DNA from 2 places in the Streptomyces sp. NPDC030840 genome. Region 1 is predicted to be linked to the other one. Evidence: riboswitches for the same ligand, from Rfam matches in the RefSeq annotation. Region 1 holds a riboswitch; the other holds the start of a gene.

Region 1 (3,461 bases):
GCGCGGTCGTGAGGGACCGCTGCGGACAGCCCTGACCGGCGCGGCGGGTGCCGACCGCGACGACGGCGTCCCGTGCCGCCCGCGCCTGCGCGGCGCCGCCGGAGCGGCCCGGCCCCGACCAGGCACAGGACGTACGGATCCGGCGCGGCGGGCGGCCGGGCGAGAGCGACGGCGCACCGCGCGGCGAGGCGGCGCCGCCGGGTCGGCGGTCCGGCGCCCTCCAGGGCGAACGGGGTGCTCATACGGTGGCCGGCCTGGCGTCGCGCAGGGCGACCCACCGCCACCACGACGCCGACCGCACCACCTCCGGCCACGCCAGGTTTGAGTTTCGCCCCGACAGCGGAGATGACAACGTACGTCCTGTACATTTTTTACAGAGACCGCTGTGCTGGACCACGGCTCTGCCGCGAGGAGGGGTACACCATGACCCGACCGTCCGCCCGCTACGTCCTGCCGGAGTTCACCGAACGCACGACTGAGGGCCACAGGACGATGGACCCGTACTCGAAGCTGCTGGAGGGGCGCATCGTGTTCCTCGGGACGGCGATCGACGACACCTCGGCGAACGACGTGATGGCGCAGTTCATGCACCTCGAGTACGCGTCGCCGGACCGGGACATCGCGCTCTACATCAACTCTCCGGGTGGCTCGTTCAGCGCGATGACGGCCGTCTACGACATGATCCAGTTCGTCACCTGCGACGTGGAGACCGTCTGTCTCGGGCAGGCGGCGTCGGTCGCCGCGGTGCTGCTGGCCGCCGGCACCCCGGGCAAGCGGTCGGCACTGCCGGGGGCCCGTGTGCTGCTCCAGCAACCCGCGCTGCACGAGCCGGTCGAGGGGCAGGCGTCCGACCTGGCCATTCAGGCCGCCGAGTTGATGCGCAACCGCCGGACGCTGGAGGAGATGCTCGCCCGGCACACCGGCCGGAGCGCCGAGCGGGTGCGCGACGACATGGAGCGGGACAAGATCCTGGACGCCCGGGCAGCCGTGGAGTACGGCCTGGTGGACCGGATCGTGCCCAGCCGGAAGCCGTCGAGCACCCTGCCCGGCGCGAGGTGAACCGCCGATGCTCCCACCCGACCTGCCGCCACTGCCCGCGCTGACCCGCGCCGAGGCCGAGCTGATCGACCGCTACCTCGACGTGGTCGACCTGCTCGGCCGGATCAACCCGGCCCGCCCCGGCGACACCTACCGCGGGCTGCGCGCCGCCCAGGCCCTGGTCCCCAAGGCGACGGCCCTGCGCGACGCACTCGAACTGATGCACACCCGAGGTGAGAACGAGATGCACGCGACGACCCTCGCGCGGGCCCTGCGGGTCCTCGACGGGGAACGCCGGGCGGCACGCGTCGCCCTGCCTCCCGGCCCCGGCAGCTGACGTGACGGCACGAGCCCGGGCCGCACGACGAACTGACGAGACGTCCGGCCCGGTTCTCGAACGGACCAGAGGACGTACCTGCGAACGGGGCAGATTTCGATCCCTCCTCAGGCCCAGGAAAGTTGCGCAACACGCGTACCACAACAGCGGAATCAACCGTTTCTCCGCTGGTCCGGCGCTCGTCGGCCTCCTTGACTCCCGGGTGCGCGGATGCCTGTCCACCCGAACGGGCGAGTGGTGAGTAACCCCACAAACTGCCGATTCCGTTCGCGGTTTCCAACATTCGTGCGTCAAGATCCGTACCTGACGACAAGCCCCCGCCACCGCGGCGGGGCGATCCGGGCGGACGCCGAGTCCTGCCGCCGCCCGGGTGACCGGTCGACAGGAGTGGATCGGCAGGAGTGGAGGACCCAAGCACGACGGGCCGCCGGAGCGTCAGTTCCGAGCAGTCCTTGGGGTGAAGCCGCGGCAACGCGGCCGGGCAACTTCGCCAGCCCGAATCCGACAGGTCATCCTTCACAGGCGGCTGACGAAGGGTTGCGCATGACTGCGCTCAATCGTGTCCCGTCGCTCATGGCCCGGGCCGGTACGGCCTCGGCTCTCACCATCGCCGCGGTGGGCGGCACCATCGTGGCCCCCGGCATCGCGTCGGACGCCGAGGCGGCCACACCGGCGGCCAAGGCGCTGCAGGTCGCGGCTTCGAAGAAGGGCTCCCCCTACAAGTGGGGCGCCGCGGGCCCCAAGAGGTTCGACTGCTCCGGGCTGACGCTGTACTCGTTCAAGAAGGCGGGCAAGAAGCTCCCCCGTACGGCGCAGGCGCAGTACAACAAGACGAAGCACATCTCCGCCAAGAGCCGCAAGGCCGGAGACCTCGTCTTCTTCCACTCGGGCTCGAACGTCTACCACGTCGGTATCTACGCCGGTAAGGGCAAGATCTGGCACTCGCCGAAGAGCGGGGAGGTCGTGAAGAAGGAGAAGATCTGGACGAAGAGCGTCTGGTACGGCCGGGTCCGCTGATCCGGCCGAGGGGCGACGGCGGTGAGGGCAGCCGTCGCCCCTCGGGGCCCGCCCGCGACGCGCCGGACCGAGACGTGCCCGCCCGCGACGCGCAGGGCTGTGATGTGCCTGGCCGGCGGCTCGCGGTGCGTGACACGGCCCGGGATGGTTACTCGTTCATCCATGTCCGACCACCAGAGTGCGCACTGGGGACGCAACGAGACACCCCTGGAGAGAGCCGACCGCAACTTCGTCGAGCTCCTGCAGGAGCTGCGCGTCACCCAGACCGGTGTCCAGATCCTCTTCGCCTTCCTGCTGACCCTGGCGTTCACCCCGCGCTTCCCGTCGCTCGACACGGTGCAGCGCGTCACCTACGTCACCACACTGCTGCTGGCGGTCCTCGCGGCCGCGCTCTTCACGGCCCCGGCCGCGCTGCACCGCTCGCTCTTCCAGCAGAACGCCAAGCCGCTCATCGTCCAGGTCTCCTCCCGGCTGGCCAGCGTCGGCCTGATGGTGCTCACGCTGGCGTTCACGGGGTCGGTGCTGCTCGTCGTGGACGTGACCCTGAACCGGGGTGCCGGTGCCGCCGCGGGAGCCGGCGCCTTCGGCGTCTGTGTCGCGCTGTGGTGGGTGCTGCCCCGCTTCGTCCGGCGGTCAGGCCTCGGCCGGGGTCCCGACGTCACCCCCACCCGCTCTCCGGAAGCGGCGCCGCCCGGACGCCGGTGAGCGGCCGAGAAGGGCGAGGCGGCCGCTGCGCGACCTCAGGGTTCCTTCTGCCCGGCGGCGGTGACCGGCTGGGCGGGGATCGTCCACGGCAGTTCGATGGCCACTGTCTTGCCGCCCTCCCGGGTGGGTCTGACGCTGAGTCTGCCGCCGCACTCGGCGGTCAGCCAGCGGATGATGACCAGGCCTCGGCCGTTGTCCTGCTGGACGGCCGCGGGCAGGCGCTTCGGAAAGCGCGGGTGGCTGTCGGTGACGCCGATCCGCAGCTGCTCGTCACGGTCGAGCGCGATGTCCACGGTGAACGTGGGTGACAGCCCGAACGTGTGCTGGACGGCGTTGGTGGCGAGTTCGGACACGATCAGCCGGA
Region 2 (3,461 bases), on a different contig from region 1:
AGGGCACGGGCGGTCTCAAGGCGCTCACCGACGCCGACCGGGCCGAGATCAAACGGACGCTGGCGGGCGCCGCCCTGCTGGACACCGCGGAACACCCCACCATCACCTTCCGCTCCACCCGCGTCACCGGAACACCGCAGTCCTTCGAGGTCACCGGGGACCTCACCGTCAAAGGGCGGACCCGCCCCGTGACGGTGCACGGGACGGCTGACGCAGACGGGCTCTTGCGCTGCGCGGCGACCGTCACGCAGTCGGCCTGGGGCATCAAGCCCTACACCGCGTTCCTCGGCGCGTTGCGGCTGGCCGACGACGTCCGGGTGGAGTTCGAGGGGACCGGACTCCACCCGGCGGACGGGCCGGACGCGGCAAACGGGCCCGGGTAGGCCGTCACACGGGTCGCACCACGCTGTGGATCGCCGACTCCCCCGCGTACAGGATCGAATCCTCGCGTACGAGGGGGCCCTGACTCGGCGCGTGGACCATCATGCCGTTGCCGACGCAGATGCCGACGTGCCCGGCGTTGTCGGTGAAGAACACCAGGTCCCCGGGCTGAACGTCGGGCAGGGCGATCACCGTGCCGGCGTACGCCTGATCCCGCGCGGTACGCGGGAGGCGCACCCCGGCGGTCTTCCAGGCGGCCTGGGTGAGGCCGGAGCAGTCGTACGACTCCGGTCCGGTCGCGCCCCACACACAGGGCTTGCCGATCTGGGCGCGGGCGAACTCGACTGCCTTGGCGGCCTTCCCGCCGTTGTCCGTGACCGGTGCGCCTCCTGCGCCGAAGGCCGGGGTGGCGCCGAGGGCGGGGGCGGCGGCAACGGCGGGGACGGTGCCGGCGACAGGGACGGTGCCAGCGACGGGCGCGGCACCGACGGCGCGCGCGGCACCGACCTCGCCCGGTGGGCCGACGGCCAGGCCTGCGCCGAGGGACGAGTCCGCACCCGCGGACCAGGCCGTTCCAGGTGCCGTGTCCGCACCTGCGGACCAGGCCGCCCCAGACGACTTGTCCGCACCCGCAGACCAGGCCGCCCCAGGCGACGCACCCACCCCCGGCGACATGACCGCCCCAGACGACTTGTCCGCACCCGCAGACCAGGCCGCCCCCGGCGACGCACCCACCCCCGGCGACATGACCGCCCCAGAGGACATGGCCGCCCCGGAGGACATGAGCGTGCCGAGGCCTGCCGGTTCCTGTCGCTGCCAGTCGGCTTCGAGTTCGGCCGCCTGGCGAGCCTGCTGTGCCGTCGCGCGCCAGGCGTCATCGGCCGGCGGCAACTCGATCGCCGCCAGCGGCGTGCTCCACTGGGCGACGTGTCTGGAGAGCAGTTCCCGGGCGGCGGTGAGCTTGCGCTGGTTCTCGCTCTTGGCCGCCTTCAGGGAGGACTGCCGCGCCGTGCCGGCCGGCGCCGGCAGAGCGGCGGGGGCCTTGTCGCCGGTCTCCGGCGCGGCCGGCAGCGCGGCCACGGGTCCTGCGGTCAGTCCCGCCGCGGGCACGGCGGTCAGCTCGGACACCGGTCCGGCCGGCAACGCCGCCACAGGTCCGGTGGCCGGCTCCGCCGCCGCACCGGCCGTCAGCTCCGCCACGGGTGCCGGGGCCGCCTCGGGGGCGCGGCCCGCCGTCAGCTCCGGAAGGTCCCGGCCCACGGGCTCCCGCCCACGGTCGGTGCGCGTGGCGTCGGGACGGCTCGTGGGGCGCGTGGGCCGGGTCTCGGGGAGGCGGTCCGGCCTGAGGTCGGGCGGAAGCACCGCCGGGACGGTCGGGCCCAGCTTCGCGCGGGCTACGTCGAACCATGTCTTGACGACGTTGTCGAGGGCGGGATCCATGCGCTCGCGACCGCCGCCGGGAGCCGGCCTGACACGCGGACGCCGCCCCGACGCCATCGCACGGGTCGCGTTGAAGTTCCCGGTGTCGGACTCGGCCCGGTCGTAGAGGCTGTTGATCCTCCGCTGGACTTCCGCGCGGCTCGGCTCTTGCGCCATGGGGACGTACTGGCTCCTTCCGTGTACCGCCTACCGAGTCAGCTGTCGGGTTCGGGCGGTGACTGAGGAAGGTGTGCCCTACGGTCGCTGCCCGGCCGGCAGTCGGACCGATTCGCCCCACTGTCGGTTGGGTCCCCGGCTCCGGCTTCGCGACGGTGCACCGGATTCGGCGGAGGCCACGCGACCCGACGAGGTTCGCCGGACGAAAGTCGTGTGGCCTGCCCACCAAGTTAGCCAACTTGTGTTCCTGGTGTGAAGATCGAAGCGCGAATTGCCCGTTCCGCGAGTGTGACCTTCGCCCCAACGCCTCGGACCGCTGCCGCACTTCACCCGGTTGTGGGCACCGGGCGCCGCGGCGTCCCGCGGGAACTTTGGCGAAGTTCCGGCGCATGTGCCGGTCGACTGGACCGGACGCGACAGCAGGCGCAGGCTGGGGACGGAGGACGGAAGCGATCAGGAGTGCAGGAGTGATCGGCATGGAAGACAAGCAGTGGACCGTGCAGATCTACATCACCGAGGACGGCGACGACACCCAGGCACGCGCCGTGCTGACGACCTCGGACACGTCGACGGTCACGGGGCGGGGCGCGGCCCGGCGCAACCCGGTCGACCGCCCCGTGCCGGAGATCGGTGACGAACTCGCCGCCAGCCGCGCACTGGAGGATCTGGCGATCCGGCTGCACGACGTCGCCTCCGACGACATCGTCCAGCTGGCCGGCCCTGTCGAACGGTGACGGCGCGCCCTCCCGCCGGGTGGCTCCGCCCTGGACGCGGCTGCCACCCGGCCCCTTGAAGTGGTGCCTTCTCCCCGGCGTACTCAGGCGGCCGCCGCCGGGCGCCGGCCGGTCGCGTACGTCTTCCAGAGCTGCATGAGCAGACGCATGACGATCGCCTCGATGACAGCGACCGCCACCTTGGTCAGGAGGGGGGTGAGCAGGTGGGACACGGCGGACGGCCCTTCTTGTGCGTGCTTGTCCGGTACCGCTCCTTTGTGCGGGCTCCGGGCTTCACGCGGTCGGCGCTCCGGTGAAGTCGGGGTCAACTGTCAATGACGTCGGGGTGCGACGTGCTCCAGCGCGGCCGGCAGCAGGACGGACGCCACTGCCGCTGCCAGACCGATGGTCAGGCCCGCCGGGCCGAGAGGCCGGCTGCCGAAGAAATGGCTGAGTCCGGGGACGGCCACCACGAGGACGAGTGCCACGAGCGACCCCGTGGCGGCCAGGGCGACCAGGGGGTCGCGGCCCGCGTCCGTGAGCGTCTGCAGGAGCTGGGAGGCCACGAGGGCGACCAGGGCGACCGAGCCGGCACGGGCCCGTGTGCCGGTCATCCTGGCGACGATCCACGCGCCGCCCGCCGCGGCCGTGGTGATGGTGGCGCGCAGTCGGAGGTCCCGGGTGAGGGCCGCGCCCAGGGAGGCCTCGGGTCCTTCCGCGAGCAGCTTCTCCGCGCTGCCCGCCGGGGGCCGGGCGGCGATGGCCATCGCG

Evidence for each region. Region 1 has a riboswitch for cyclic di-AMP ahead of ACZ49J_RS13155 (C40 family peptidase). Riboswitches for the same ligand answer to the same signal wherever they lie in the genome.
Region 2: another riboswitch for cyclic di-AMP. It lies ahead of ACZ49J_RS04840 (C40 family peptidase); the one in region 1 lies ahead of ACZ49J_RS13155 (C40 family peptidase).

Annotation. Positions count from the first base shown of each region.
Region 1 covers NZ_JBVIEE010000005.1:41,429-44,889, reverse strand. Annotated here, with positions in the region: gene ACZ49J_RS13170 (lasso peptide biosynthesis B2 protein) at 1-139, opposite strand, end outside; gene ACZ49J_RS13165 (ATP-dependent Clp protease proteolytic subunit) at 424-1,059, shown strand; gene ACZ49J_RS13160 (hypothetical protein) at 1,067-1,375, shown strand; cyclic di-AMP (ydaO/yuaA leader) riboswitch at 1,713-1,915, shown strand; gene ACZ49J_RS13155 (C40 family peptidase) at 1,919-2,392, shown strand; gene ACZ49J_RS13150 (DUF6328 family protein) at 2,555-3,097, shown strand; gene ACZ49J_RS13145 (ATP-binding protein) at 3,133-3,461, opposite strand, start outside.
Region 2 covers NZ_JBVIEE010000002.1:189,941-193,401, forward strand. Annotated here, with positions in the region: gene ACZ49J_RS04835 (YceI family protein) at 1-383, shown strand, start outside; gene ACZ49J_RS04840 (C40 family peptidase) at 388-1,977, opposite strand; cyclic di-AMP (ydaO/yuaA leader) riboswitch at 1,990-2,159, opposite strand; gene ACZ49J_RS04845 (DUF1876 domain-containing protein) at 2,454-2,711, shown strand; gene ACZ49J_RS04850 (hypothetical protein) at 2,795-2,923, opposite strand; gene ACZ49J_RS04855 (HAD-IC family P-type ATPase) at 3,023-3,461, opposite strand, start outside.